DNA from 3 places in the Metabacillus sediminilitoris genome. Region 1 is predicted to be linked to each of the others. Evidence: riboswitches for the same ligand, from Rfam matches in the RefSeq annotation. Region 1 holds a riboswitch; each other region holds the start of a gene.

Region 1 (7,527 bases):
TCCATTTATTTTTTTTTGCTACCTTTAACTTACCTCAAAATTGTTATCAGACGATTAATATAATGTAAAGATTTGCTTTTAAGTTATTAATTTTGTTTAAATTTGTTTAAACTTTTGAAAAAAAGTCGAGAATAGTTTCAACTAATCAAGGAGTTGAAACAATGACAATTAGAGTAGTAGCTATGCAAAAACAAGGAGTAAAATCAAAAGTTTTTTATTTAAATCCATCTGAACCAAAATCACAACAATTGTATATGGCTGTTATAGACAATGCTTTGAAGATTGAGATATTGACTGTTTTTAATGATAAAACAAATGAATATGAAGAAGTCACATCCCTTTTCCAGACTAGCTTTTTAAACAACCTTGCCCAACAGATCACAACTCAGCTTATCTACCATAACCAAGCAAAAGCATTATGATTAATCTTCACTCTCCTCACACCTTTCTACAACCGGCCAATCCCCTTTAAATTTATTTTCCACATTTTCACCATGACAAAACTACATTGCACCTTCATTATTTTCCATATATTAATAGTTTTAAGTTATAAATTAATCTAATTGTAATTTTTCTGACAATAAGATACACTATTAGTGTTATAAAACCTAACACCGTTTTTTGTTTCGAATATGTTTGTTAGATTTCATTACAACAAAAGTGCGATAACTTACATGTGAAGGTATACTGTAAATAACAATGATTCTTAAGGGGTGGGGTAATGAATCCGCAGGACCGCACTTATAAGGATAAGAAAGTGATCTCAATTGGAACCGTCAGTGAGTTAACTGGATTAACCTTAAGGCAAATTCGTTATTATGAAGAAAGAAAATTAATATCTCCATATCGTAATGAGCGCGGTACAAGGAAATATTCGTTTACTGATATTGAGACATTAATGGATATAGCAGATAAACGAGAGGACGGCGTGCAAACGACTGAAATTTTAAGAGAAATGAGATTAAAAGAAAAGAAGCGTGAAAGTGAAAAAGATCTTAAGAAAAGAATGCTTCAAGGACAATTAAATGCACAATTTAAATTAGGTCGTGGAAATTAGATCAAGCACGATCAACGCTGCAGAATTTACGTGAATAGAGCTGCAGCGTTTCTATTTCTACATTACACCCTTCTTATCTACTAGATCATATTCCTTACACATGAGTATATTCAGTTTGATTAGACTTACCATTTCCTATATTCCCTCCCAATACCACATTCAATATCTACCTTTCTCATTCAGAATGAAACACTGTATATAGTATTTCATTAAAAACCACTTAAAAATTTTCGCAATTAACCTTACTATAGGTAAAAAAATCCGATAATTGTATTACCAGGACTTTTCCACTATGTAAAGTTTAATGCGAGGCGTTCATTATGAAAACGATTGATGTTGTAATTAAAGAATACCGGTAACAAATGATAAAAATCACAAAAGAAAACGGGCTACACTTCATCGAACAATAATGGCAAGTCAACACCTGGATCACTTGCTAAATATAAAAATGAATGAAGAAAATTCATTCCTACAAGATAAAGAGCCTGAAAAAAGCCATATCGTATGATCATGTACATCAATTATTCATTATTGATGTATTTTTTTAGCCGTTGATCAGACACCCCCCCTCTTATATGAATAGCTTTTTAAAATGTTTGGCTTGTAATCTAACTCCATTTCTCCATATTATTAATTAGTGGCACTTTTATGCCAAATCGGAATCTAATTAGGATGTGATCGATATGACAGCAAAAATTATATGGTTAAGTAAAGGGACGCCAAAAACACTCTCCTATAACGGAACAGAGTACCGTTCTGGAATTTCAAAAAAACAAGTTGATAAACTAGAGGTTTTATCTCATCGTGTTGATGGTGATGATGTTGAAAATCATGAGTTTCATGGCGGAAGCGAAAGAGTTATATGTGTTTATCCATATGAACACTATGCACATTGGGAAAAGCTTTATGGAAGAAGTCTACCAAATGCTGCATTTGGCGAGAATCTTACACCAACCGCAATGGAAGAAAAAGATGTCTGTATTGGCGATGTGTTTCAAATTGGTACAGCAATTTTACAAGTATCACAAGGCAGGTTTCCATGTTCAACGATTAATAAACATGCAAACATTAACACACTATTAAGTAAAATTGTTGAAGTGGGTTATACTGGATATTTCTTTCGCGTATTACAGGAAGGCACAATTACTTCAGATTCTGCAATAACATTACTTAAAAAGCATCCTAAAGAAATTTCGATTGCAGCCATTCATCATACATACTTTTTTAATAAAAAGGATCTTTCCCAAATAGAATCCATTCTCTCGATCGATGAACTTGCTTTAGAATGGAAAGAAAGAATGTTAAAGCTTTATAATCAGGCAAAACAATGATAGATTCTTAGCTATAAAGTCAAAACTCTTATTTCTCTTACGTTTTCAATTCTCTCTAGTTCAAAAAGATCAAAAATAAAAATTTTAAAAATATTTCATTGACTAGCAGAGTAATTATGTTATAGTTAGTACTGATTTTAACTTAATACCATTTTCTACTAGGGGAGTCCATTAGCTTGGACTGAGAGAAGAACGCGCTTGAAGTTCTTTGACCCTTTGAACCTGATCTGGATGATACCAGCGTAGGGAAGTAGTAACAGTTGTTAAAAGGACATTTCTTCGTTCCTTTTTACAGTTATTACCTACTCCAAACGGGTTCTGAATATCAGAATCCGTTTTTATTTTGCCTTTCGCTGTTTCTGAAAGAATTCATGTTCATTCACTTATGAGGAGGAGTATCATGAAAATTAATATCAAACAGCCATTTCCAGGAAGTAAAAAGGTTTATGTTCAAGGAAGTACCCCTGATGTTAAAGTACCAGTAAGGCAAATTTCTCAAAGTCCAACAAAAAATACATATGGTGAGGAAACAAATCCACCTATAAGAGTATACGATACAAGCGGGCCTTATACTGATGTAACCGCTGAAATTGATATTCGAAAAGGGCTGCCAAGAATAAGAGAGAAATGGATTTTAGCTCGAAACGATGTGGAACGATATGAAGGTCGTACTGTAAAGCCTGAAGATAATGGCTATAAATTGACGAAGAAGCAAACAAATTTAGAAGTATTTCCATCACAACATATAAAACCAATAGTGGCCAAAGAAGGAAAAAGCGTCACACAGCTTCACTATGCTCGTAAAGGAATCATCACTCCTGAGATGGAATTTATTGCGATTAGAGAGTCTATGGAACCTGAATTTGTTCGCCAAGAGGTAGCTGCAGGACGTGCCATTATCCCTGCTAATATCAATCATCCAGAAAGTGAACCAATGATTATCGGAAAGAATTTTCATGTAAAGATCAACGCAAATATCGGAAATTCCGCTGTTTCCTCATCGATTGAAGAAGAAGTGGAAAAGATGACATGGGCAACTCGCTGGGGTGCTGATAATATTATGGACTTATCGACTGGTAAGGACATACACACAACGAGAGAATGGATCATTCGTAACTCTCCTGTTCCTGTAGGGACGGTACCTATTTACCAGGCTTTAGAAAAAGTGAACGGTATTGCTGAAGATTTAACATGGGAAGTATATCGAGACACACTAATTGAACAAGCTGAACAAGGTGTTGATTATTTTACTATTCATGCTGGCGTGCTGCTTCGATATATACCACTTACAGCAAAACGTACAACAGGAATTGTATCACGAGGCGGTTCTATTTTAGCACAATGGTGCCTTGCTCATCATAAGGAGAACTTTCTCTACACACATTTCAATGAAATTTGTGAGATTTTAACGAAATATGATATTTCTATCTCACTTGGTGATGGGTTAAGACCTGGTTCTATTGCCGATGCCAATGATGAAGCACAATTTGCTGAACTAGAAACACTAGGTGAATTAACAGAAATTGCTTGGAAATATGATGTTCAAGTCATGATAGAAGGCCCTGGTCATGTACCGATGCATTTAATAAAGGAAAACGTCGATAAACAGCAGGAAATCTGTAAGGAAGCACCCTTTTATACATTAGGTCCATTAACAACAGATATTGCACCAGGCTATGATCATATAACATCTGCAATTGGTGCAGCGATGATCGGTTGGTTTGGCACAGCGATGCTTTGCTATGTTACACCTAAAGAACATCTTGGCTTACCAAATAAAGATGATGTACGCGAAGGTGTTATTGCGTATAAAATTGCTGCACATGCGGCTGACTTAGCAAAAGGACATCCAGGCGCACAAAATCGTGATGATGCCCTTTCAAAAGCAAGATTTGAATTCAGATGGCATGATCAATTCAATCTTTCCCTGGATCCAGAAAAAGCTCTTGAATATCATGATGAAACATTACCTGCTGAAGGAGCAAAAACAGCCCATTTCTGTTCAATGTGCGGGCCAAAATTCTGTTCAATGAGAATTTCTCAAGATATTCGACAAATGGCAACGAACGGCAATTTTTCCGAACAAGAAATGCTAGAAAATGGCTTAAAGGAAAAAGCAAAGGAATTTATTGACGGCGGATCTGTTATCTACAAATAAAGTCACATAACTTTGCTTTTATTTATCTTTCCCCCACCTTATTTACATACTTGGATTAAGGTGGGGATATTTCCTTCATTATAAAAATGATTTAAAAAATGGGTCATACCCTATTATATCAATTGTTTTGCCGCTAAATCGATGTTCATGTTTTGGCCGATCATGCTCTCCGTAAATCACTCCGCCGAATTGTGCCTCGAGCGGTTCATCATAATTATAAAATGTCCTCTCATCTATCAAATGATAATGCCCTCCACCTTCCAAAGGAATAGCAGGACCTGTTTTTCCATAAAAACGATGATAATGGCGGTTATCAAGAGTAGTAATGCCTCTAAACATGTGAATATGGCGATCTAAACGATTCCCATTGATTACTCTTACAATACCCTTCACAACATGATAATGACCTTTTGCATCCGAAGATTTCAATAAATAATAATGCGTATGATGTGGTTTAACAGCACCTATTAATAGATTCATAAACACCCCCCTCTACTCCTAACTTTAGCAAACAAACATCCTCTTGGAATAATTTATATAATCTTTCAAATAATACCCTCATAGACATGATTATTTGGAGGATTGGAAGTATGAAAAAAGCATTTTTAATAAGTATTGTCCTTTTGTTCTTTGTTCAGCAGACATCTTTTGCTGCTCCGCCACAAAATGAACTAGATCAATTGTTATCTGAATTAGACTGGACGATGAATGATCTGACAGACTATCTAGGTTATTATGAGCTTACAATTGATGATTTTGAAACAATAGAAGATCTAAAAGATATGCTTGGTACACCTATAACAAATGAGAATTTAGCTGATTTACTTCTCCAATATGAATTAACAAGACCTGAGATGGACACGATTTTAGCAGAGTTTGGAGAAACTTTGGATGACTATTATTTTATTGAAGATCTTGATATCGCCCTCAGCTTTTATTTAGGCCATGACGAAGAAATGGCTGAACTTGAAGAATTTATGGCGCTTATCGGGCTAACTGATGCAGAAGTAGATTCATTATTTACTCATTTTATGGAGCTTGATCAAGAACCTCTCGAACAACAAATGGAAGGAATCATAACTCGATTAGATCCATTTCTAATGATTGATGAAACAACAGAACTTACAGAAGCACAACAAGATGAATTAGTCTCCGTTTTACAAGATATGATGGGCATTTTAAAGCTGGAACCTCAATTTTATTTGGTTAATCGAAGCGGTGTTGAAACTCCTGTAACATTTAAAGAACTCATCAATATGGAAGAATTATATGGAAATGTTCTATTAATCCAACTATATCATACAAACGGCGGTCTTATTTTGGATATGCAGATGTCAGAGGAAATGCTTATGTCTGATTTTCTCTTCCAATCAGGAAAGGAATTTGCTGAAGTTGGAGATTTAGCTGGTGAGCTTACAACCCTATTCCATAACAAATTGCCAAACACTGCTTCAACATTATGGGCAAATATGTTATTTGGACTTTTATTAATCGGCCTCGGTATAATTGTATTTATGTTTTCAAAAAGAATTCACAAGGTTACTTAATGAAAAAAATAATTTCTTTCCTTTCAATTGGTTTTATTGTAATTGGCTTGTTTGTTTTTAGTTATCATGCTTATTGGATTATGATCGGAGTACAATCTGTTGATAAAATCAAAATAGAGCAAACCTCGTCTGCTGAGGCAAAAAAAGCAGAGATTATCCAACCCGTTCTTGCTCCTTATCCAGAAGATGGTGAAAAGATAGGGACTTTATCCATCCCAAAGCTAAAGCAAACTCTTCCTATTTTCCATGGAGAAAGTGAGCAGATTTTAATAAAAGGAATCGGCCATGTGAAAGGCACCGCTTTACCTGGAGAAAAGAGCAATACTGTATTATCTGGGCATCGCGATACGTTTTTTCGTCATCTGGACCGGTTACTTGTTGGTGACAAACTTATTGTCGAGAGACTCGGAACATATTATATATACAAAATCAAAAAAATTCGTATTGTTGATAAAGACGATGAAACGGTGATTGTACCAAAGCCAAGAAGCACATTAACGTTAACGACTTGCTATCCCTTTACATTTATAGGGCCGGCACCTCAACGTTATATTATTGAAGCAGAGCAAATAACGAAACCAAAAATCGAACGAAAAAAGGCTGAAAGTGGATAACATATCCATATCAGCCTTTTTTATTTTTCTATAGAATAAAACGCAATACTAGTTTTAATAAGTTGTAAAACGAAAAAGTTTTTGCATTAAATATAGAACATATTTAAAAACTGGTAATTTATCCTGATATTTTTCATAATCAGCTGTAAAAACTCCATCTTCATTTGTCCATAAACGATGGAAATAGTCATCTATTTCTTTCACTACTTCTGATTGGTTCGGTGCCACAATCTTTAGATTTGTTTCAAGATTGTAATTATCTAAATTTCTCTCAGTGAAATTTGCGGAACCACCTATAATAACCGACTCTTTATTTTTTTCAACATAAATCAATTTAGAGTGAAATTGCTCTTTCCCTGTATTATACCAACGGATTGTTATATTCTCCTCTGCTAGATTCATCAATTCTGCTGCAACAGGCAGATTCGGCAGTCCTATTTTTTCAGATCCAAATGCATTCTGGTTTGGGTCAAGAATGATATTAATTTTTACATTTCTTTCTGCAGCTGCTTTTAATTCTTCTAGGATTTCCGCATCTGCTAAATAAAACATGGCAAGCCAAATCGTTTCACCCTTTTTTGTCGCACTGATTGCTTCTATGATATGCTTTTGTATTTTTCCTTCCGTTAATAACTGGATCGCAATTTCGCCTCCACCAGATTTCTTATCCTCCAAATTTGGAAGACGATCAGATCCTGAAAAACTAGCAACTGCCTGTTCTGACTCAAGGATATCACCGATAACATGACCACTTACTTTAAAGGCAATATTCGCATGATATCCACTAGCATCATGAGCGTTTGCTGATGAAATAATCGCT
Region 2 (7,527 bases), 2.2 Mb from region 1:
AGTGAGAAATTTATACTTTGCAGAGTTTCTGGTAAGGTCAATTCTGCACTTTTAATCGCAACTGTACTTACAATTGCTAATAAAAACATAATAAATATTAATGTATAATCTATTTGTTGTTGAGGGGATTTTTCATTTGTCATATTCGATCCCTTTCTAATCTTATAGGTTGAAGATAATATCTTTGTCATTGTATCATTAACCATCTTAATCAAATGTGAACAATTTGCAAAGAATCATTTATACTCATTGGTCATTCACCAAATTACTTTTTTAAAAAGGATTTATTAGGTTCTTGTAAATAAGCAAAATTTTTCATACCAATGTTATTGAATTAATTGTAAAGTTCTACTGTTATCATATAGAATATTATCGTATAAATAAGGAATTGTGCAATATGTAGAATGATCGATAAAATTGTCGAATGCAATAGACATTTCTCTATTTTACATGAATAAGTTATTTTTTAAATAACTAAATTATTACATCTGAGAGGAGGAGGCTAAACATGTCTGATGAAAGAGAAAAACTAGAATTGGAAGAGGAAGCATTGCTTTCTGCTTTATCAAGTCATAGTGTGGATGAATTTCGTAAGATTTACTTAGAGCTTCATCCATATGATCAGGCAAAGTTTTTTGTGAAACTAGATGAGCACGACAGGTCAACCTTGTATACATACCTCTCTCCAGAAGAAATGGCTGCTGTCTTTGAGAATATTAAAGATGAAGATGATCAATATGAGACGTATTTATCTGAAATGGATCCCACATTTGCCGCAAATATGCTTGGACAAATGTATGCAGATGATGCAGTAGATGTTTTAAATGAACTGAATAAGGACCAGGTTGCAAGTTATTTAACGATTATGGATGATGAGGCAGCTGAAGAAATTAGAGAGCTCCTTCATTATGAGGAGTATACGGCAGGAAGTATTATGACGACCGAGTATATCTCCATTCACGCCAATCAAACCGTTCATTCTGCAATGCAAATATTAAAAAATGAAGCACCTAATGCTGAAACCATCTATTACATCTATGTTATTGACAAGGATAAAAAACTTGTTGGAGTGATCTCCCTTAGAGATTTAATCATCAATGAACCAGATGAAATGATTTCCGAGGTAATGAATGAACGTGTGTATTCTGTTAGTGTAGCGGAGGATCAAGAAGAAGTTGCCAGGAAAATGAAGGACTATAACTTTTTAGCTGTACCTGTTATTGACTTTCAAGGGCATTTACTCGGAATCATTACTGTTGATGATATTGTTGACGTCATTGATGAAGAAGCGAGTGATGATTACTCGAAGCTTGCAGCGATCTCTGATGTAGATTCAAATGATCGTGGACCATTAACAGCGGCAAAAAAACGACTTCCATGGCTGATTATTCTCTTGTTTTTAGGGATGTTTACTGCAAGTCTAATCGGAAGATTTGAGGAAACACTAGATAAAGTAGCGATATTAGCTGTTTTTATCCCGTTAATTGCGGGTATGGCAGGTAATACTGGTACCCAGGCATTAGCTGTAGCTGTTAGAAGAATTGCAGTCGGTGATTTAGAAGATCAAAGTACGATTAAAATGATTGTAAGAGAAGCTGGAACCGGCCTCATTACAGGAACAATCTGCGGGGTAGTGGTTACATTGATTGTTTTTATTTGGCAGGAAGATATTTTTTTAGGATTATTAGTAGGCATATCCATTCTAGCCACATTAACGGTAGCAACTATTGCAGGTGCTTTTATCCCGCTCATTATGCATCGGTTAAAAGTTGACCCTGCTGTTGCTTCAGGCCCTTTTATTACAACTATTAATGACATTATAAGCATATTAATCTATTTTGGAATGGCTACTTTGTTTATGCAGTACTTGATTTAGGAAATTGCCAGGAAAATTTCATAGCTGTGATTTCGCCGGAATAGCATATGTTTTTTGAGATCGATGATATATCTTGAAATTCGCCGATAAGGCCATTTAGCTTTTCTTAAGAGGAGGGATTTGATGCATGGAGCATCTGTTACATCATTAGTTATTGTTATTCTCGCAGCCTTTATTACTCCGATTTTGTTACATCGTTTTAAAATGAATTTTATGCCTGTTGTTGTGGCTGAAATTATTGTCGGATTAATTATAGGGAAAAGCGGATTCGATATTGTATCACAGGATATGTGGCTTGAAACATTGTCAATGCTCGGCTTTATTTTCTTGATGTTTTTGAGTGGGCTTGAAATTGACTTTTCCGCTTTCGCGAAAGGAAAAAAGAAGGAAAAGCTTCCATCTGGAAAAGATGCTCCAAATACATTTGCTGTAGCATCGATCGTCTTTGCTGGTATTTTTGTCCTTTCCTTATTGCTTTCATATCTCTTTGTCCTGATTGGGTTAATAGACAACGCGTTTTTAATGACGCTTATTATCTCAACTATTTCTCTTGGGGTAGTGGTGCCGACTTTAAAAGAAGGTGGCATCATGAATTCAAATATCGGCCAGATTATTTTACTAGTCGCTGTCATTGCTGATTTGGTCACTATGATTTTGCTAGCAGTATTTGCATCAATTTACGGTGGAGGAGATAGTAATACATGGCTGTTATTAATTCTATTTGCTGCAGGTGTATTACTTTATTTCTTAGGAAAATCGTTTAAGCATCGCTCGTTTATTGAAACGATGTCAAAGGGAACAATTCAGATCGGTACTCGTGCTGTATTTACGCTTATTATTGTTTTGGTAGCCATCTCTGAAACAATCGGTGCTGAGAATATTCTTGGAGCATTTTTAGCAGGTGTTCTTGTCTCGTTATTATCACCAAATAAGGAAATGGTACAGAAGCTTGATTCGTTCGGTTATGGGTTTTTAATCCCGATTTTCTTTGTGATGGTTGGAGTAGACTTAGATATTTGGGCATTGTTTAAAGATCCGAAAATCTTTTTATTAATTCCTTTACTATTGATTGCACTTTTAATTTCTAAAATCATACCAATATTCTTCTTGAAACGCTGGTATGATCTCAAAACAACACTTGCATCAGGATTTCTCTTAACTTCAACACTTTCATTAGTGATTGCCGCCGCAACGGTTGGTGAACGTATGGAGATTATTACTCCTGAAATTTCGGGAGCTCTTATTTTAGTTGCAGTCATAACAAGTATTTTTACGCCGATTTTCTTTAAAAAGCTCTTCCCAAAACATAAAACAGAACAGGCGAAAATTAAGGTTGCATTTATTGGAGCAAATCAAACATCCTTACCTGTTACTAGAGAGCTAAACCCCGAATTATATGAAACAATTGTCTTTCATACACAGCAAGATAAAATCGATAAGCAAATCGCTGAATCTATGTTTGAAATAAAAGAAATCACTGATTTTGAAGTGGAAACATTAAAAGAACAACATGCATTTGATGTGGACCTCATCGTTGTGGCAACAGGTGATGAACAAAGAAATGCTGATATTGCTTTGTTTGCAAAAGAAGAGGAAGTGAATCGAATCATTGCAAGCGTTGCTTCCCCAGAATTAGATATGAAACTGAAAGAGCACGGTATTGATGTGTTTTCTACATTACTTTCTACAAAAACGATGCTTCGAGCACTCATTGAAGCTCCAGGTGTGATGAAGATCTTAACAAATCAGGAATCAATGCTGTATCAAATCAACTTAAGCAACGCGAAATATAACAACATTTTACTTCGAAATTTCCCGTTTACAGGCGATATTATTTTTGTGCGAATCTTCCGTGGAAAGGATTCCATAGTCCCGCATGGAGATACTGATCTGAAAGTTGGGGATCGTCTCATTGTGACAGGATCAAGAGAGTATGTGAAGGAGTTAAAACGTGAGCTTGAGCTTAGATAACAACTTTTACTCTTGAAAGTTATTAATCATTTGGTATGATAGAGATATGAGAAAAGCGGATGCGCCTTGTTCAGCCTCAGGCAAATAAGACGCGCATGAATAGAAGGCGTTCTTTGCCTTCAATTCATGAGTGGCTTATGATCTCGAGGCAGTCAATAACGCGACATCCTGTCGCATTGACTGCACTTGCACGTCCTGTGCTTCGGGGCTGCGGCGCAGGAGCTAGACAAAAAACTTAATAATGATTAACCGCTAGGGGAGCCCTATAGTATGGGCTGAGATTAAAGTGCTTCTTTAAGACCCTTATAACCTGATCTGGTTCATACCAGCGTAGGGAAGTGGATACGGCATATTTATAACTATGTGTATAAACCACTTTCTTATTTTGGAAAGTGGTTTTTTGTTTTTGGTTTAGACTTTCTTCTAAGAGATTGTTGCTTTTAGAACGAAAAAACTATTTAAGGTTGATTGGAGCAGATTACGAGACTCCTGCGGGTGCAGCGGGACAGGTGAGACTCATGCAGGCGTTTACGCCGAGGAGGCTCACCGCCCGCCCCACGGTCATCGTGCATCTCTCGCTGCAATCAACCACACTGCACTACTTGGTAAATACCAACAAAGTATGAGAAAACAGCCTTATTTTAAAAAAATCATTAAATCAAGGTGAGAAAAGTGGAAATTCATGTAATTACAGATGGAAAACAGACAGTGGAAGATGTGACTGCCCGTATTTTAATGATTCACAAACAAGCAGACTTTATCCACATTCGTGAAAAATCAAAACCTGTTTCTGAAATTCTGAAAATTGTCGCAATATTAATTGATGGCGGTGTGCCAAGACGTAAGCTTGTAATCAATGACCGACTTGATGTCGCATTACTTAATCAAATTCCTAATGTGCACTTACCAGGGCATAGCTTTCCAATCGAAAGAGTGAGGGAATTTGAACCTGCATTAAGGATTGGCCGCTCAGTTCATTCTCTTGAAGAGGCGATGGAATGTGAAAGAGCGGGAGCAGATTATGTATTGTTTGGTCATGTGTTCGCAACTGAGTCAAAAGCAGCTTTATTGCCACGCGGAGTAAAGCAATTAGCTGACATATGTCAACATATCCAAATTCCAGTGATTGCGATTGGCGGGATCGTTCCGGATACCATTCCAAAGTTAAAAGGCATAAAAGTGAGTGGAGTTGCTGTTATGTCATATGTTATTGGAAGTGAGCATCCTGCTCGTGCCATACAGAATATAAAAGCGAGTTTTGCCTAAGGAGGAATACCATGAACAAACAATATGAGGTAGGAATAATCGGCGGTGGCATCATTGGTCAATCAATTGCCTATCACTTAGCAAAAGAAGGTGTTTCTGTCCTAGTCTTAGAAAGTCATAAAATCGGCACAGGGGCAACAAGTGCTGCAGCTGGTATGCTTGGAGCGAATTCTGAGCTTGAAAAAAATGACGCTTTTTATCAATTTGCGAAAGAAAGTCAACGGCTATATCATAGCTTACAATATGAACTTTCAGAACGATCACAGATCAATATTGGGCTTGTTGATAAAGGGATGTATAAAATCGCCATGAATGATGATGAAGCTGATTCTTTAAAAGAAGCAGCAAGCTACTATAAGTCAGTAGAATGGCATGAAAAAGAGATGGTGCTTGAACATGAATCAACCCTTTCAACGAGTATTAAAGGGGCATTATACATAAAAGAGGATGGTCATGTCTCACCACTACATGTTTGTGCAGCATTTTCAAAGTCTGCTAGTTTACTAGGAGCAACAATTTTAGAAAATTCACCTGTACATGCTATTAAAAAAACGTCAAAGAATGGCTATACGTTATCAACTCCACGAGCTGATTTTAGTGTTAACAAAGTCGTGATAGCGAATGGCGTGTGGAGTGGACATTTCTTCAAGCAATTAGGTGTAAATGCAGGAATGAAGCCTGTAAAGGGAGAATGTCTTTCTGTTAAAAGCAGCGAAATAAGTTTAGAAAAAACGATCTTTTATGACCATTGTTATATCGTCCCGAAAGGGGATGGAAGAATCGTTATCGGCGCAACAATGGTTGAAGATGATTGGAGTACAGCACCGACAATTGGAGGAATCCAGTCGCTTATTGAAAAAATAACACCGATCATGCCAAGCATTGCTTCCTCACAGCTACATGAAACTTGGTCAGGGTTGAGGCCACAATCACATGATGGAAAGCCATATATTGGCCAGCATCCGAATGGAGAACACATTTATTTTGCAACAGGCCATTATCGCAATGGTATCCTTTTAGCACCGAAGACAGGTGAGATGGTAAGGGATCTTATTCTAGGCAGACAACAAAATGAGGATTATATCAATACGTTTTCAATAGTTAGACCACAATTGCAAGCAATGAGGTGAAAGTATGACCATTAAATTAAATGGTGAATTAGTAGAGTTAAGTTTTGATGTAGGGACGATTCAACAATTACTAGCATTCTATCAATTAGAAGATCGCTTAGTCATTGTTGAGCATAATCGAGAAATTATATTAAAAGATCATTACGAGTCAACTCCGTTACAAAACGGTGATGAGGTTGAACTCGTACATTTTGTAGGAGGAGGATGATTTTATGTTAAAAATAGCTGACAAAACATTTCAATCAAGATTATTATTAGGTACAGGAAAATACCCTTCATTTAATATTCAAAAGGAAGCTGTTGCACAGTCTGAGTCTGAAATCTTAACGTTTGCAGTACGAAGAATGAATATTTTTGAGCCAACACAGCCAAATTTTTTAGAACAATTGGATGTATCAAAATATACACTTTTACCTAATACTGCAGGTGCGAAAACAGCTGAAGAAGCGGTAAGAATTGCAAAGCTTGCAAAAGCTTCCGGCTTATGTGACATGATAAAAGTAGAAGTCATTGGTGATGACAGATCTTTGCTTCCAGATCCTGTTGAAACATTAAAGGCTAGTGAAATGCTTTTAGAAGAAGGCTTTATTGTTTTACCATACACTTCGGATGATGTTGTATTAGCTAGAAGATTAGAAGAATTAGGTGTCCATGCGATTATGCCTGGTGCATCACCAATTGGATCCGGACAAGGGATCTTGAATCCTTTAAATCTAAGATTTATCATTGAACAATCGAAAGTTCCTGTCATCGTAGATGCAGGTATTGGCTCGCCTTCAGATGCTGCACTTGCAATGGAGCTTGGAGCTGATGGTGTTTTATTAAATACAGCTGTTTCTGCTGCACAGGATCCAGTGAAAATGGCCATTGCGATGAAGCTAGCAATTGAAGCTGGTCGATTAGGCTATGAGGCTGGAAGAATTCCTAAAAAAGAATATGCAACAGCGAGCAGCCCGACAGAGGGAATGATGACAAGTTAATGGAACGTTATTCACGACAAATATTATTTTCTCCAATTGGCGAGTGCGGTCAAGAAAAGATCAAAAATAAGCATGTGTTAATTGTCGGCGCAGGTGCGCTAGGAACAGCAAATGCAGAAATGATCGCAAGGGCGGGAATCGGGAAATTAACGATTATTGACCGTGATTATGTGGAATGGAGCAATTTGCAAAGACAGCAGCTTTATATTGAGGATGATGCGATTAATCGGATTCCAAAGGCGATTGCTGCAAAAACACATTTACATGAGATCAATTCTGAAGTTGAGGTACAAGCATTTGTAGA
Region 3 (7,527 bases), 780 kb from region 1:
GCAAAAAATGTCACAAGTATTCGTAATAACTATGCGAAAATACTGATAGAAGAAATTCATCGGGAATTAAAAGAATTATATATGGAGAAAACGACGTTTGATGTAAATTTTTCTTCTAAAATGACTGCAGAGAACGAGTTGAAATATACAGCAAGTGGGATTGATGAAGTTGAATTTTATCTATCAACAAATCCTGGAGAGCCATTAAAACCTCTAAATAAAACAGCTTCAGGTGGGGAGCTTTCTCGTATTATGCTTGCGATGAAAAGTATATTCTCTCAACATCAAGGGATAACTTCAATTATATTTGATGAAGTTGATACAGGTGTAAGCGGCCGAGTTGCACAAGCAATCGCCGAAAAAATTTACCGGGTTTCAATCGGTTCACAAGTCTTATGTATCACTCATCTACCACAGGTGGCAGCAATGGCTGATACACATTTATATATTGCAAAGCAAACAAAGTCAGGTCGAACAAAAACGAGTGTAAAACCACTTGCTGACGAAGAGAAAATAAAAGAAATCGGCCGTATGATTGCAGGTGTCGAGGTAACAGAGCTCTCTAAGGAACATGCAAAAGAGTTGCTTTCTCTTGCACATACTTCCAAAGGTTAAAAAAGGCTCCACCTTTATCGGTACGGGTTCTGATTTTTCAGGATCGAAATGGTGTTTTAGGCGTGAATTCACATAGAATTCACGCTTTTTTTGTTATAAAATCAACTCTTTGCATGATTCTCAATTCAAAAAACACATATGATTTCTTTACTGAGACGATACTAACAATTCAATGGTAAATATATGTGCGAAATCGAGTGGTTAATTGCATGTTATCTGCGGCTAGTAATTTGGCAGATGGACAAGACAATAAGAAAACGAAAAGGATAGTCCTTAATAAGAATGGAAAAAACCTGTACTTCATAACACCGTTTAAGAACAAAACATAATTATATAGCAATGATCTGCCCATTCATAAACCCAATCTTCTTTGGGGTGATCAATACCAAGTTCATCTAGGCACCCCCACATTTTGTAATATGCTAAAACTTACAACAAATCCTTCAATTTTCTAGTTATTCGAGTTATAAATGATCGCACAAAAGGCTACATTAAAACTGTAGCCATATATAGTTGTGGTGGTGTGTGTTAGGAGCGAGGAGAGTGAAGATTTTTGCAGACAGATAAAATCAGAAAAATAATTGGTGTAATTCTCCTTGTTTCATTAATGAGTTTAGGATTTGTAAAAGAAGTAAAAGAATACATTAATATCCCTACTAGTGTGACTGTTTTTGAATCACAACATGTGACCGTGCAAAACTCGATTCCTGTAAATGCATCCGAGATAGCAGAAGAAGCATTTACAGTTCAAAAAAATAGTGATGGTAAAACAATTGATGTACATGGAAAAAAAGCTGGTGAAGGTGCGGTTGTATTTGATCTAGCAGGTTTTCCAGTAAAAAAGGTAGGTGTTAATGTTCTACCTGATTTTAAAGTGATTCCTGGTGGACAGTCAATTGGTGTAAAATTGAATACTCTTGGTGTATTGGTGGTAGGACATCACCAAATAAATACCCCTGAAGGAAATAAGTCTCCCGGTGAGATTGCTGGCGTACAGGTTGGAGACATCATTACAAATATAAATGGCAAGAAAATTGAACAAATGAGTGATGTGACACCATTTATTCAAGAAGCAGGAAAATCTGGTAAACCTCTTGATTTAGTCCTTAATAGGGAAGAGAAGGAAATAAAAACGAAGCTATATCCTTTAAAGGATGAGAATGATCGGTCATTCCGAATTGGCTTATATATTCGTGATTCAGCTGCAGGAATTGGCACAATGACTTTTTTTGATCCAAAATCGAAAAAATATGGTGCTTTAGGTCATGTTATTTCAGATATGGATACAAAAAAGCCGATAGTAGTTGAAGATGGACAAATTGTCCGATCGACAGTAACTTCTATTGAAAAAGGGAGTAATGGAAATCCTGGTGAAAAGCTTGCACGGTTTTCAGGAGATCGTGAAGTGATCGGAAATATAACTCGAAATAGCCCATTTGGAATTTTTGGTAAACTTCGTCAAGATATCAATAATGGAGTTATGGATGAGGCACTCCCAATCGCACTTTCAAATGAAGTGAAAGAAGGACCGGCTAAAATCCTTACTGTTGTTAACAATGATAAGGTTGAACAATTTGACGTTGAGGTTGTTAGTTCTGTCCCTCAAAAGTTTCCGGCAACAAAAGGGATGGTCATAAAAATAACGGATAAAGAACTATTAGAAAAGACCGGCGGAATTGTTCAAGGAATGAGCGGTAGTCCAATTATTCAAAATGGGAAAGTAATTGGTGCTGTAACACATGTATTTGTAAATGATCCGACGAGTGGTTACGGAGTCCATATTGAATGGATGTTAAATGAAGCAGGAATTGATATTTATTCAAAACAGAAAGTTAGTTAATAAATCACTGTCAAGAAAATTCAGTTTTCTTGGCAGTTTTTTATTTTCTTCTTTTTTTTTCATGCGTATTTATGTAAAATATAGATGGAAAGATTTTTCGACAAAACTACCTTAGTCTCTAAATGTCAAATGACATATTTAGTCGAAAAAGAGAGCAAATTGAAGAAACGATAAGATAACCTTTATTTTTTAAGTTTTTTTAAAAAAATAAAGGGATTTTCCCCACATTGTCGAAATTATTAGGTATAATCGTGTAAAGATATAAGACATAATGGCAAAACAAGACTGAGGAGGATGTATTTGTGAGTAAAATAAAAGTATGTATAGTTGATGATAATCGAGAACTTGTTGGTTTATTAGAGGAATATCTTTCTAGTCAAGATGATATCGAAGTTCTTGGTGTTGCTTACAATGGCCAAGAATGTTTAAATATGTTAAAAGATAAAGAACCAGATGTACTAGTATTAGATATTATTATGCCTCATTTGGACGGTTTAGGAGTTTTAGAAAAGTTACGACAAGCTGATCGTCCTCAGCCAAACGTCATTATGCTAACAGCATTTGGTCAAGAGGATGTGACGAAAAAAGCAGTTGATCTTGGTGCAGCTTACTTTATTCTAAAGCCATTTGATATGGAAGGATTAGCAAGTCATATTCGTCAAGTAAGCGGGAATGCAGCACCGCTTATTAAACGATCAAGCTCATCGATCAGAACTTCGAATGAATCACAAGGAAAAGGTAAAAACCTTGACGCTAGTATTACAAGCATCATTCATGAAATCGGAGTTCCGGCACATATTAAAGGATATATGTACTTACGTGAAGCCATTTCAATGGTTTATAATGATATCGAATTATTAGGATCCATTACAAAAGTGTTATATCCTGACATTGCAAAAAAATACAATACAACAGCATCACGTGTAGAACGTGCTATCCGCCATGCAATTGAAGTAGCATGGAGTCGTGGAAATATCGAATCGATCTCTTCGTTATTTGGATATACGGTAAGCATGACAAAAGCGAAACCAACAAATTCAGAATTTATCGCGATGGTTGCGGATAAATTACGCTTGGAACATAAAGCTTCTTGAAATGGATAGGAGTATGCAGTTTCAAGGAATAGAGTTTAACCTGAAATATCATACTAACTGACCGGTTAAAGAATACCTATGGATATTTAAAAAACAACCTTCTTTTTTATTGGACTATTCCAAGAATTAGGGAGGTTTTTATTTTCGTTAACGTCATAATACAATTGGGAACTCATTTTCTTTGAGTAGGTCTTTCGTGAGTAGGATACCAACTATAAAAAGTGGTGTGATAGATACGTTTAATTAGCAGTATTTGCTAAGAAGTTGGGAAGGATAAGAAAGGCTTACTTAACTGAGTAGAGTAGGAATATAAACGCATGTATGGAACAGGTTAGCTAATATTTAATACCTTTAAATTGAATACTTTTCATTTGAATAGAACCTTTCACTCCATCAAATTTCAAAATATGCATGACTTGTTCGACTGCCTCTGTTATACCTCTAGCATTAATAATAAGCTCACGCTGCACTTTGTTAGCATTGACAGTGAAAATATATTGTTTCAATTGTTTCACCCTTTTTCTTCATCATTTATGAGGTAATGATAGGTCAGAAATCAAAATCAATCTATGTAAGTGAAAGATTTTATTCCAATCTTAATTTGTCGAAAATATGAGGTGTAACAATACAATGAATTTTCTCACTGTTTCAAGGAAAATAAAAAAGAGTGAACTTAATCACTCCTCAGAAACTTTCCATACATAAAGATCTTCTATTGTACAGTTTAATTCTTTTGATATACTCATTGCATTATTCAAACTCATGACCTTAGTATCAAGATACGCTGTAAGTTGTTCCATTGGAATATTCGTATTAGTCGCAAGAACATCAAGCTCAGTGTTGCTTTTTGATAAAAGTTCTTTAAGATTACTTTTCTTAGCTTTATATGCAGTCAAAATTAACACCTCGCTTTTATCTAAGCATACCATACAATCAATCGTATTGATACTTACTCACTAATGCTTCGTTCTATTTTTTATTTATATAGTAAGTTATAGACTCGGGAAGTTCATGACGTACTTTTGATATTTTATTTTTCATTTCATTCTTCGAAACATTCTCCATCCTAAGTTTTTTTCTATAGCAAATTCTTGTCTATCTGTTATAATACCTTATAGAAAAAGTAAATAGCTAAGAATTGTAGGGGAACCAGTGTGACTGGTTGAGATTGGATCTGTAAGATGCTGACCCTTTGAACCTGAACTGGTTAAGACCAGCGGAGGAAACATATTCGATGATAGATTAAATATGTTTGTTGCGTACGCGCGGGTTCTTTTTCCGGGTGTTTTTTTATTTTTTCAAAAACGTTATTACATAGACAACAGGAGGAAATGTCATGAAAAAATGGATCGTGCTGCTTTGTTCACTTGGTCTTCTCCTTGCAGGGTGTGCAAATGGACAAGATACAGCAAAAAAAGATCAGAATACGAAGAAGAATGAGAAAATTACAGTTGTGCTTGATTGGACGGCAAATACAAATCATACAGGTTTATATGTTGCACAAGAAAAAGGATATTTTAAAGAGGAAGGCTTAGATGTTGAAATCATTATGCCAGGAGAAACAGGCGCTGATCAGCTCGTTGCTTCAGGTAAAGCAGACTATGGTGTAAGCTATCAAGAAAGTATTACTCAAGCTCGTGTGCAAGGAGTACCACTTGTTTCAATTGCAGCAGTCATTCAACACAATACATCAGGTTTTGCTTCACCAGCTGAAAAAAATATTAAATCTCCAAAGGATTTCGCAGGGAAAACATATGGAGGATGGGGAGCACCTGTTGAGAAATCAGTCATCTCATCATTGATGAATCAGGAAGATGCAAATGTTGAAGATGTTTCGATTGTAAATATTGGAGATGCTGACTTTTTTACAGCAGTAAAACGCGATATTGATTTTGCATGGATTTATTATGGTTGGACAGGTATTGAAGCTGAGTTACGCGGTGAAAAAATTAATATGATTTATTTAACTGACTATAGTGAAAATCTTGATTATTATACACCTGTGCTAGCTACGAATGAAGAGAAACTTGAAACAAATCCAGAACAAGCAAAGAAATTTTTATCTGCTGTTTCAAAAGGTTATAAGTATGCAATTGAAAACCCAGACCAGGCAGCGGACATCTTAATCAAAGCTGCTCCAGACTTAGATCCTGAATTAGTAAAGAAAAGTCAAGAATGGTTAGCTTCTCGCTATCAAGATGATGCACCGAGATGGGGGGAACAAAAGCAGGAAGTTTGGGAAAACTATGCAAATTGGATGTACGAAAATAAATTATTAGAAAAACAACTAGATGCAGAGAAAGCATTTACAAACGAATATTTACCAAAGTAAGGAGTAGTTAAAAATGACCAATGCATTAATCAGCATACAAATTATCCCGAAAACAAAAAATGGTGAGGATGTCATTCCATATGTGGATGAAGCAATTAAAATCATTGCTGAAGCAGGTGTGAAATATGAGGTACATCCATTGGAAACCACAATGGAAGGTGAGCTTCCTCAATTATTTACTATTATTACAAAAATGAATGAGCGCATGATCGAAATGGGAAGCCGAAATGTAATCTCTCAAGTGAAAATCTTATATCAGCCAACTGGAATTGCAATGGATGATTTAACGGAGAAATACCGCTAATGAAAACGAACTACTTGAAGGGATGGAGACCGATTATTGTTCTCCTTCTTTTCTTTTTTCTTTGGGAAATTCTTGTTAAAAAGACTAATGTCCCTGAGTGGCTTTTACCAGCACCATCTAAGATTATCAAAGAAATGATCACAGGCTGGGAAAGCTTTTCGGGACACTTGCTCGCGACAACAAAGCTTGGATTTTCAGGTTTTGCAATCGGAGTTTGTATAGGATTATTAACGGCAGTGTTACTACATGTGGTTCCATTTGTGAGAGAGTCTGTTTATCCATTGCTCATTCTATCACAAAATGTCCCGGTAATTGTTTTAGCACCCCTTCTCGTCATATGGTTTGGTTTCGGTGTTTTGCCGAAAATGATCGTTATTACACTTGTCTGCTTTTTTCCGGTTACTGTTGCAGCACTTGATGGCTTTAAACAAACAGCTTCTGATTTAATCCATTACATGAAAATGTCAGGTGCCAGTCGTCAACAATTGTTTTGGAAGCTGGAACTGCCACACGCACTTCCAGCGATTTTTTCTGGAATTAAAATTTCTGCTACATATAGCATTATGGGAGCGGTTATTTCTGAATGGCTCGGAGCCAAAGAGGGGGTTGGGGTATACATGACACTAGCTTCTTCTTCATTTCGAGCTGATCGTGTGTTTGTTGCAATATTTGCCATTATGGCTCTTAGTCTCATATTCTTCGCAATCATTATGCTATTAGAACGCTTACTTATTAGATGGCAGTTAAAAGGAGCTAAATGATATGAGCATATTAACCTTGCAGGATATTTCAAAAACATTTTCAGGAATTGAAGTCATCAAGAACCTTAATATGCAAGTAAATGACGGCGAATTTGTATCGATACTTGGACCTTCCGGGAGTGGGAAAAGCACACTCTTTTCTTTGATTGGTGGAATTCTTACACCTGAAAAAGGAACGATTTTACTAGAAGATGACATCATTAATGGGAGAACAGGCTCAATTAGCTATATGCCGCAATCGTCTTCTTTACTTCCTTGGAGAACGGTTTTACAAAATGTTCTTCTTGGTCAGGAGTTAACTGCCAAAAAGAATAAGGAAAAAGCTATGCAAATGCTAGAAAAAGCCGGTTTAACTTCATATGTCCATGCTTATCCACATGAACTGTCAGGCGGAATGAAGCAGCGTGTTTCATTTATTAGAGCGTTGTTAAGTCCGCAGCCGCTTATTTTACTCGATGAACCATTTTCTGCTTTAGATGAACTAACCCGTCTTGATATGCAGAAATGGCTATTATCAATGTGGGAAAACAATCGTCAAACAGTTTTATTTATCACACATAATATTGAGGAAGCCTTATTTT

The links. Region 1 has a riboswitch for thiamine pyrophosphate ahead of thiC (phosphomethylpyrimidine synthase ThiC). Riboswitches for the same ligand answer to the same signal wherever they lie in the genome.
Region 2: it holds a riboswitch for thiamine pyrophosphate, as region 1 does, so the genes downstream of both, GMB29_RS05030 (thiamine phosphate synthase) here and thiC (phosphomethylpyrimidine synthase ThiC) in region 1, are expected to answer to the same signal.
Region 3: it holds a riboswitch for thiamine pyrophosphate, as region 1 does, so the genes downstream of both, GMB29_RS19050 (ABC transporter substrate-binding protein) here and thiC (phosphomethylpyrimidine synthase ThiC) in region 1, are expected to answer to the same signal.

Annotation. Positions count from the first base shown of each region.
Region 1 covers NZ_CP046266.1:3,186,844-3,194,370, forward strand. The annotation lists gene GMB29_RS15085 (hypothetical protein) at 162-422, shown strand; gene GMB29_RS15090 (MerR family transcriptional regulator) at 722-1,057, shown strand; gene GMB29_RS15095 (MOSC domain-containing protein) at 1,741-2,388, shown strand; TPP riboswitch at 2,539-2,654, shown strand; gene thiC (phosphomethylpyrimidine synthase ThiC) at 2,774-4,546, shown strand; gene GMB29_RS15105 (YmaF family protein) at 4,625-5,026, opposite strand; gene GMB29_RS15110 (processed acidic surface protein) at 5,137-6,093, shown strand; gene GMB29_RS15115 (class D sortase) at 6,093-6,707, shown strand; gene GMB29_RS15120 (phospholipase D family protein) at 6,762-7,527, opposite strand, start outside.
Region 2 covers NZ_CP046266.1:984,917-992,443, forward strand. The annotation lists gene GMB29_RS05015 (FtsW/RodA/SpoVE family cell cycle protein) at 1-143, opposite strand, end outside; gene mgtE (magnesium transporter) at 509-1,876, shown strand; gene GMB29_RS05025 (monovalent cation:proton antiporter family protein) at 2,000-3,847, shown strand; TPP riboswitch at 4,092-4,201, shown strand; gene GMB29_RS05030 (thiamine phosphate synthase) at 4,520-5,113, shown strand; gene thiO (glycine oxidase ThiO) at 5,125-6,243, shown strand; gene thiS (sulfur carrier protein ThiS) at 6,248-6,451, shown strand; gene GMB29_RS05045 (thiazole synthase) at 6,456-7,223, shown strand; gene GMB29_RS05050 (thiazole biosynthesis adenylyltransferase ThiF) at 7,223-7,527, shown strand, end outside.
Region 3 covers NZ_CP046266.1:3,967,529-3,975,055, reverse strand. The annotation lists gene recN (DNA repair protein RecN) at 1-615, shown strand, start outside; gene spoIVB (SpoIVB peptidase) at 1,223-2,455, shown strand; gene spo0A (sporulation transcription factor Spo0A) at 2,758-3,549, shown strand; gene GMB29_RS19060 (hypothetical protein) at 3,885-4,055, opposite strand; gene GMB29_RS19055 (helix-turn-helix domain-containing protein) at 4,227-4,445, opposite strand; TPP riboswitch at 4,682-4,791, shown strand; gene GMB29_RS19050 (ABC transporter substrate-binding protein) at 4,886-5,881, shown strand; gene GMB29_RS19045 (thiamine-binding protein) at 5,895-6,185, shown strand; gene GMB29_RS19040 (ABC transporter permease) at 6,185-6,946, shown strand; gene GMB29_RS19035 (ABC transporter ATP-binding protein) at 6,948-7,527, shown strand, end outside.